Streptomyces liliifuscus: one gene and its partner. The protein of the gene in region 1 binds, or shares a complex with, the protein of each later gene. Links are inferred from orthologs where the notes say so. Each region holds a gene or a part of one and is shown on either strand. Other genes may lie near its edges.

What was found.
Region 2: the proteins of mfd (region 1) and uvrA are in contact, whole or in part, in a crystal structure (PDB 4DFC), measured with the Escherichia coli proteins. The link is inferred for Streptomyces liliifuscus from one-to-one orthologs.

What each region holds. Positions count from the first base shown.
Region 1 is NZ_CP066831.1:4,590,531-4,594,984, reverse strand. The notes cover bases 59-4,210. They hold mfd (transcription-repair coupling factor), read left to right. Parts: upstream 59-455; coding sequence 456-4,010; downstream 4,011-4,210. Other genes in these bases: JEQ17_RS19360 (TetR/AcrR family transcriptional regulator), read right to left, coding at 4,055-4,210. In the rest of the region: more of JEQ17_RS19360, read right to left, coding at 4,211-4,454. UniProt on the Escherichia coli protein: Couples transcription and DNA repair by recognizing RNA polymerase (RNAP) stalled at DNA lesions. Mediates ATP-dependent release of RNAP and its truncated transcript from the DNA, and recruitment of nucleotide excision repair machinery to the damaged site.
Region 2 is NZ_CP066831.1:8,114,115-8,118,069, forward strand. The notes cover bases 266-3,918. They hold uvrA (excinuclease ABC subunit UvrA), read left to right. Parts: upstream 266-646; coding sequence 647-3,718; downstream 3,719-3,918. Other genes in these bases: JEQ17_RS34965 (maleylpyruvate isomerase family mycothiol-dependent enzyme), read right to left, coding at 266-399; JEQ17_RS34975 (carbohydrate kinase family protein), read right to left, coding at 3,794-3,918. In the rest of the region: more of JEQ17_RS34965, read right to left, coding at 1-265; more of JEQ17_RS34975, read right to left, coding at 3,919-3,955. UniProt on the Escherichia coli protein: The UvrABC repair system catalyzes the recognition and processing of DNA lesions. UvrA is an ATPase and a DNA-binding protein. A damage recognition complex composed of 2 UvrA and 2 UvrB subunits scans DNA for abnormalities.

The DNA of each region.
Region 1 (4,454 bases):
GGAGCCCGGTGCCGGCCAGTCTTCGGACTGGCCGGCACCGGGCCTTTCCGGGGCCGTGGGCTGCTTGCCGCGATGTGTCGGGTGCGGGTCCGGTGGGGGCTGGTCGCGCAGTTCCCCGCGCCCCTGCCTTCAGCCCGTCCGGCGTTTGAGGACGAGGCCGTTCAGGCCGATCACCCACCCACCCACGGTCGACCCACCCACCCCCATCAGCCCCCGCCCACATCTCAGCCCGTCCGGCGTTTGAGGACGAGCGCGGTGGCGCGATGCGGGGGTTCGGGGGCGGAGCCCCTGAGTCAGGGACGGGAATGGGTAGGGGCGGCGGGGGCGAAGAATCCCGTGGTGTCCACAGGCGCGGGCGGGGCGCACCCCGGCGTCGTACCCTGGACACCCCCGGCCCGTCAGACGTGTCGGGCGGTTCGCGTTGCTCCCTCGGATCCTCGGATGGAAACCTCTTCATGAGCCTGCACGGTCTGCTCGACGCCGTCGTCAAGGACGCCGCACTCACCGAAGCGGTGAAGGCCGCCGGCGACGGCAACCGTATGCACGTCGATCTGGTGGGCCCGCCCGCGGCCCGCCCGTTCGCCGTGGCGGCGCTGGCCCGCGAGGCGGGCCGCACGGTGCTGGCCGTGACGGCCACGGGCCGCGAGGCCGAGGACCTGGCGGCGGCACTGCGGTCGCTGCTGCCGGCCGACGGAGTCGTGGAGTACCCGTCCTGGGAGACGCTGCCCCACGAGCGCCTGTCCCCGCGCAGTGACACCGTGGGACGCAGGCTCGCCGTCCTCCGCCGGCTCGCGCACCCGCGCCCCGACGACCCGGAGACCGGTCCGGTCTCCGTCGTGGTCGCTCCCGTCAGATCGGTCCTCCAGCCGCAGGTCAAGGGCCTGGGCGACCTGGAGCCCGTGGCCCTGCGGACCGGCCAGACCGCCGACCTCGGTGACATCGTGGCGGCCCTCGCGGCAGCGGCGTACGCACGGGTCGAGCTGGTCGAGAAGCGCGGCGAGTTCGCCGTACGCGGCGGGATCCTGGACGTCTTCCCGCCCACCGAGGAGCACCCGCTGCGCGTGGAGTTCTGGGGCGACGACGTCGAGGAGATCCGTTACTTCAAGGTCGCCGACCAGCGGTCCCTGGAGGTCGCCGCGCACGGACTGTGGGCGCCGCCCTGCCGCGAGCTGCTGCTCACGGACGACGTACGGGAGAGAGCGGCCCGGCTGGCCGAGGCCCACCCCGAGCTGGGCGAACTGCTGGGCAAGATCGCCGAGGGCATCGCGGTCGAGGGCATGGAGTCCCTCGCGCCCGTCCTCGTCGACGACATGGAACTGCTCATCGACGTCCTGCCCAAGGGCTCCATGGCCGTCGTCTGCGACCCGGAGCGGGTGCGTACACGCGCCTCGGACCTGGTGGCGACCTCGCAGGAGTTCCTCCAGGCGTCCTGGGCGGCCACCGCGGGCGGCGGCGAGGCCCCGATCGACGTGGACGCGGCGTCCCTGTGGGGCATCGCGGACGTACGGGACCGGGCCCGCGAGCTGGACATGATGTGGTGGTCGGTGTCGCCGTTCGCCGCCGACGAGACGTTCACGGATGCCGGTGGCGCGGCGGGGGACGCGGACACGCTGAAGCTCGGCATGCACGCGCCCGAGACATACCGCGGCGACACCGCGAAGGCCCTCGCCGACACCAAGGGCTGGCTCGCGGACGGCTGGCGCACGGTGTTCGTCACCGAGGCCCACGGCCCGGCGGCCCGTACGGCCGAGGTGCTCGGCGGCGAGGGCATCGCGGCCCGCCTGGAGTCGGACCTCGCCGCGCTCGCCCCCTCCATCGTCCAGGTGGCCTGCGGCTCCATCGACTACGGATTCGTCGACCCGGCGCTGAAGCTCGCCGTGCTCACGGAGACCGACATCTCCGGCCAGAAGGCGGCCGGCAAGGACGGCGCCCGGATGCCGGCCCGCCGCCGCAAGACGATCGACCCGCTCACGCTCGAAGCCGGCGACTACATCGTCCACGAGCAGCACGGCGTCGGCCGCTACATCGAGATGGTGCAGCGGACGGTCCAGGGCGCGACCCGCGAGTACCTGGTGGTCGAGTACGCGCCGGCCAAGCGCGGCCAGCCCGGCGACCGCCTCTACATCCCCACCGACCAGTTGGAACAGATCACCAAGTACGTGGGCGGCGAGGCCCCGACCCTCCACCGCCTCGGCGGCGCCGACTGGACGAAGACCAAGGCGCGCGCGAAGAAGGCGGTCAAGGAGATCGCCGCCGACCTCATCAAGCTGTACTCCGCCCGGATGGCCGCCCCCGGGCACGCCTTCGGCGGCGACACGCCCTGGCAGCGCGAGCTGGAGGACGCGTTCCCGTACGTCGAGACGCCCGACCAGCTCACCACCATCGCCGAGGTCAAGGAGGACATGGAGAAGACGGTCCCGATGGACCGCCTGGTCTGTGGCGACGTCGGCTACGGCAAGACGGAGATCGCGGTCCGCGCGGCCTTCAAGGCGGTGCAGGACGGCAAGCAGGTCGCCGTCCTCGTCCCCACCACCCTGCTGGTGCAGCAGCACTTCGGCACGTTCTCCGAGCGCTACTCCCAATTCCCCGTGAACGTAAGGGCGTTGAGCCGCTTCCAGACGGACACCGAGGCGAAGGCGACCCTGGAGGGCCTGCGCGAGGGCTCCGTCGACGTCGTGATCGGCACGCATCGCCTCTTCTCCTCCGAGACCAGGTTCAAGGACCTCGGGCTCGTCATCGTCGACGAGGAGCAGCGGTTCGGCGTCGAGCACAAGGAGCAGCTGAAGAAGCTGCGCGCCAACGTGGACGTACTGACGATGTCCGCGACCCCGATCCCGCGCACCCTGGAGATGGCGGTGACGGGCATCAGGGAGATGTCGACGATCACGACACCCCCGGAGGAGCGTCACCCGGTCCTGACCTTCGTCGGCCCGTACGAGGAGAAGCAGATCGGCGCGGCCGTCCGCCGTGAACTGCTCCGCGAGGGCCAGGTCTTCTACATCCACAACCGCGTCGAGTCCATCGACCGGGCGGCGGCGCGACTGCGCGAGATCATCCCGGAGGCGCGCATCGCGACCGCCCACGGCCAGATGTCCGAGCAGTCCCTGGAACAGGTCGTCGTCGACTTCTGGGAGAAGAAGTTCGACGTCCTCGTCTCCACGACGATCGTCGAATCGGGCATCGACATCTCGAACGCGAACACCCTGATCGTGGAGCGTGGCGACAACTTCGGCCTCTCCCAACTGCACCAGCTGCGCGGCCGGGTGGGCCGTGGCCGCGAGCGCGGGTACGCGTACTTCCTCTACCCGCCGGAGAAGCCCCTCACGGAGACCGCCCACGAGCGTCTCGCCACCATCGCCCAGCACACCGAGATGGGCGCGGGCATGTACGTGGCGATGAAGGACCTGGAGATCCGCGGCGCCGGAAACCTGCTGGGCGGCGAGCAGTCGGGCCACATCGCCGGCGTCGGCTTCGACCTGTACGTACGCATGGTCGGCGAGGCGGTCGCGGACTACCGCGCCTCTCTGGAGGGCGGCGTCGTGGAGGAGCCGGCGCTGGAGGTCAAGATCGAGCTTCCGGTCGACGCGCACGTCCCGCACGACTACGCCCCCGGCGAGCGGCTGCGCCTCCAGGCATACCGCTCGATCGCCTCGGTCAACTCCGAGGAGGACGTCAAGGCGGTACGCGAGGAACTTGTCGACCGCTACGGCAAGTTGCCCGAGCCGGTGGAGAACCTGCTGCTGGTGGCGGGTCTGCGGATGCTCGCGCGTGCGTGCGGTGTCGGCGAGATCGTCCTCCAGGGCAACAACATCCGTTTCGCACCGGCGGAGTTGAGGGAGTCGCAGGAGCTGCGCCTCAAGCGGCTGTATCCGGGGACCGTCATCAAGCCGGCCGCACATCAGCTGCTGGTGCCCCGCCCGAAGACGGCGAAGGTGGGCGGCAAGCCGCTGGTCGGGCGGGAGTTGCTGGGGTGGACCGGGGAGTTCCTGGCTTCGATTCTGGGGTCTTGACGAGACCCGCCGGACTACGTCGGCGGAAGGGTGCGGCCGGAAGGTCAGGTGGCCCGGAAGAGCATTCCGCTGAGCGTGCGGAAGACGTCCTCCGGGTCCTGGTCGCCCACCGGTCCGTCCAGGTTGTGGCTGAGCAGGAGTGTGGCGAAGCCGTGGGCCAGGGACCATGCGGCCACACCGGCGAGGCGGGCGTCGGCGCCGCGGCCCTCGGGCGGGACGGCGGAGGCGGCGGACGCGGTGGAGACTTCGGACGCGGTGGAGACTTCGGATACGGCGTCGCGCAGGCGCTCGCCCGCGAGGGCGCGGGCCGTCGTCAACTCAAGGTCGTTGCCGCGGAGCAGCTCCGGCGTGAACATCACCTGAAAGTGGGCCGGGTGCTCGCGGGCGAAGCGGACGTAGCGCACGCCCGCGTCCTTCAGATCCGCGGCCTCCGCGAGCGTGGCC
Region 2 (3,955 bases), 3.5 Mb from region 1 along the record:
CTCGACCTCGATCCACCGCCGGAACGGCACCCGGGACGCCGAGTCGGTGACGCCGTTGCGCAGCTCCACCGTGCGGGACCAGTCCGCGGGCGCGGCCCCCGTCTCCTGGAAGCGGGCCGCGCTCTCGCGCAGGTCGGTGAGCTGTGTCTCCAGGGGGCGCGGGGCGTCCCGCCCGATGTCGGCGTCCCGGGCCTCCCCGGAGACGTACATCGGCCGGCCCTCGAGGACGTTCACGAGGGCGTCCGCGTTGCGGGCCAGGTGGGCCAGGACATGGCCGCGGCTCCAGCCGGGCAGCCGTGACGGCTCGGCCACGGAGACGTTGTCCAGTTTGCCGACTGCGGTGAGGAGCCGCTCGGTCGCGTCACGTACAGACGCCAGGTCGCGCACATGATCGTTCATGGGCCCGACGATAGTCCCGCCACACGTTTGGGTGAAGGTTGCGGGTGGCCGCCGTTAATCGAATGCGCGTGCTATATGGTCGGGTGCGGCGTCGGGCATGCTGGAGGGCCCGGGATTGTTGTGAAGCAGGGAAACCAGACCGGCGCTGTCAGTGGCTCCCTCTAGTCTGAAAAAGACGGGGGCCCCGTCGTCTGAAAAGCCGGGGGCCTCGCCCCTGTCACTTCTCTCAAGAAAGGTGCGGACCGGCGTGGCCGACCGTCTCATCGTCCGTGGAGCGCGCGAGCACAATCTCAAGAATGTCTCGCTCGACCTCCCGCGCGACTCGCTCATCGTCTTCACGGGCCTGTCGGGGTCGGGCAAGTCCTCGCTGGCCTTCGACACGATCTTCGCCGAGGGCCAGCGGCGCTACGTGGAGTCGCTCTCCTCGTACGCCCGGCAGTTCCTCGGCCAGATGGACAAGCCGGATGTCGACTTCATCGAAGGCCTCTCCCCGGCGGTCTCCATCGACCAGAAGTCGACCTCGCGCAACCCGCGCTCGACGGTCGGCACCATCACCGAGGTCTACGACTATCTGCGACTGCTCTTCGCGCGCATCGGCAAGCCGCACTGCCCCGAGTGCGGGCGCCCGATCACGCGCCAGTCGCCGCAGGCCATCGTCGACAAGGTCCTGGAGCTGCCGGAGGGAAGCCGCTTCCAGGTCCTGTCGCCGCTGGTGCGCGAGCGCAAGGGCGAGTTCGTCGACCTCTTCTCCGATCTCCAGACCAAGGGCTACAGCCGCGCCCGGGTCGACGGCGAGACGATCCAGCTCACCGAGCCGCCCACACTGAAGAAGCAGGAGAAGCACACCATCGAGGTGGTCATCGACCGTCTCACGGTCAAGGAGGGCGCCAAGCGCCGTCTGACCGACTCCGTGGAGACCGCCCTCGGTCTCTCCGGCGGCATGGTGGTTCTCGACTTCGTCGACCTCCCCGCCGACGACCCCGAGCGCGAGCGCATGTACTCGGAGCACCTGTACTGCACGTACGACGACCTGTCCTTCGAGGAGCTGGAGCCCCGCTCCTTCTCCTTCAACTCGCCCTTCGGCGCCTGCCCGGACTGCACGGGCATCGGCACGCGCATGGAGGTCGACCCGGAGCTGATCGTCCCGGACGAGGACAAGTCCCTCGACGAGGGCGCCATCCACCCCTGGTCGCACGGCCACACCAAGGACTACTTCGGACGCCTCATCGGAGCCCTCGCGGACGCGTTGGGATTCCGGACCGACATCCCCTTCGCCGGTCTTCCGCAGCGCGCCAAGAAGGCACTGATCCACGGACACAAGACGCAGATCGAGGTCCGCTACCGCAACCGGTACGGCAGAGAGCGTGTGTACACCACGCCCTTCGAAGGGGCCGTCCCCTTCGTGAAGCGCCGGCACAGCGAGGCAGAGAGCGACGCGAGCCGCGAGCGCTTCGAGGGCTACATGCGCGAGGTGCCCTGCCCCACCTGTCAGGGCACGCGCCTCAAGCCGGTCGTCCTCGCGGTCACGGTCATGGAGAAGTCCATCGCCGAGGTCTCCGCGATGTCCATCAGCGACTGCGCGGACTTCCTGGGCGAGCTGAAGCTCGACGCTCGTGACAAGAAGATCGCCGAGCGCGTCCTGAAGGAGGTCAACGAACGACTGCGGTTCCTGGTCGACGTAGGCCTGGACTACCTCTCGCTCAACCGCGCCGCGGGCACCCTCTCCGGCGGCGAGGCCCAGCGCATCCGCCTGGCGACCCAGATCGGCTCGGGCCTGGTCGGCGTGCTGTACGTGCTGGACGAGCCCTCCATCGGCCTGCACCAGCGCGACAACCACCGGCTCATCGAGACCCTGGTCCGGCTGCGCGACATGGGCAACACGCTCATCGTCGTCGAGCACGACGAGGACACCATCAAGGTCGCCGACTGGATCGTCGACATCGGTCCCGGCGCGGGCGAGCACGGCGGCAGGGTCGTGCACAGCGGTTCCCTGAAGGAGCTGCTCGCCAACGACGAGTCGCAGACCGGTCAGTACCTGTCCGGCAAGAAGGCCATCCCGCTGCCCGACATCCGGCGCCCGCACGACCCGTCCCGGCAGCTCACGGTGCACGGCGCCCGCGAGAACAACCTGCAGGACATCGACGTGTCGTTCCCGCTGGGCGTCCTCACGGCCGTCACGGGAGTCTCCGGATCCGGCAAGTCCACGCTGGTCAACGACATCCTGTACACGCATCTGGCCCGCGAGCTGAACGGCGCCAGGAGCGTTCCCGGGCGGCATACGCGCGTGGACGGCGACGACCTCGTCGACAAGGTCGTGCACGTCGACCAGTCGCCCATCGGCCGCACCCCGCGGTCGAACCCGGCGACGTACACCGGAGTCTTCGACCACGTCCGCAAGCTGTTCGCCGAGACGACCGAGGCGAAGGTCCGCGGCTACATGCCCGGCCGTTTCTCCTTCAACGTCAAGGGCGGCCGCTGCGAGAACTGCGCGGGCGACGGCACGATCAAGATCGAGATGAACTTCCTCCCGGACGTGTACGTCCCGTGCGAGGTCTGCCACGGTGCCCGCTACAACCGGGAGACCCTGGACGTCCACTACAAGGGCAAGTCCATCGCCGACATCCTGAACATGCCGATCGAGGAAGGCATGCACTTCTTCGAGGCGGTCCCGGCGATCTCCCGCCACCTCAAGACGCTGAACGACGTCGGCCTCGGCTATGTCCGGCTCGGCCAGTCCGCGACGACCCTGTCCGGCGGTGAGGCCCAGCGGGTGAAGCTCGCCAGCGAGCTCCAGAAGCGCTCCACCGGACGCACGGTGTACGTCCTGGACGAGCCGACCACCGGTCTGCACTTCGAGGACATCAGCAAGCTGCTCACCGTGCTGTCCGGCCTGGTCGACAAGGGCAACACGGTCATCGTCATCGAGCACAACCTCGATGTCATCAAGACCGCCGACTGGGTCGTCGACATGGGCCCCGAGGGCGGTGGCGGCGGTGGCCTCGTCATCGCGGAGGGCACACCCGAGGAGGTCGCCGGGGTTCCGGCCAGCCACACGGGCAAGTTCCTGCGGGAGGTCCTGGGCGCCGAGCGCGTCAGCGACGCCTCGGAGGTGAAGGCCCCGCGCAAGACGGCCGCCAAGAAGGCGGTGGCCGCCAGGTCGACGACGAAGAAGACGGCGACGGCCAAGACCACCACAGCAAGGGCCACGACCAAGGCCACCACCGAAAAGGCCGCCAACAACACGGCCACCAAGAAGGCGGCCGCGGTCACGAAGAAGGCGACCCCGGCGAAGAAGACGACGAGGGCCCGCAAGGCCTGAGGCGGCTTCGCGGCCCACGTCCGACGCGCCGCGCTCCCTGGGAACTCACCAGGGGGCGCGGCGCGTTGCCGCTCTCTAGAAAACGCCCACCTCATGCGCGTACGGCGGTTCCGCGCCCGCACGTGAGCAGGTGATCGCCGCGGCCCGTGCGGCGAACCGCAGCAACTCGTGCCAGCCGTCGGCGCCCAGACCCGCGAGCGCCGGCCCGGAGAGCGCGTCGCGGGCGGCGAGGCCGTG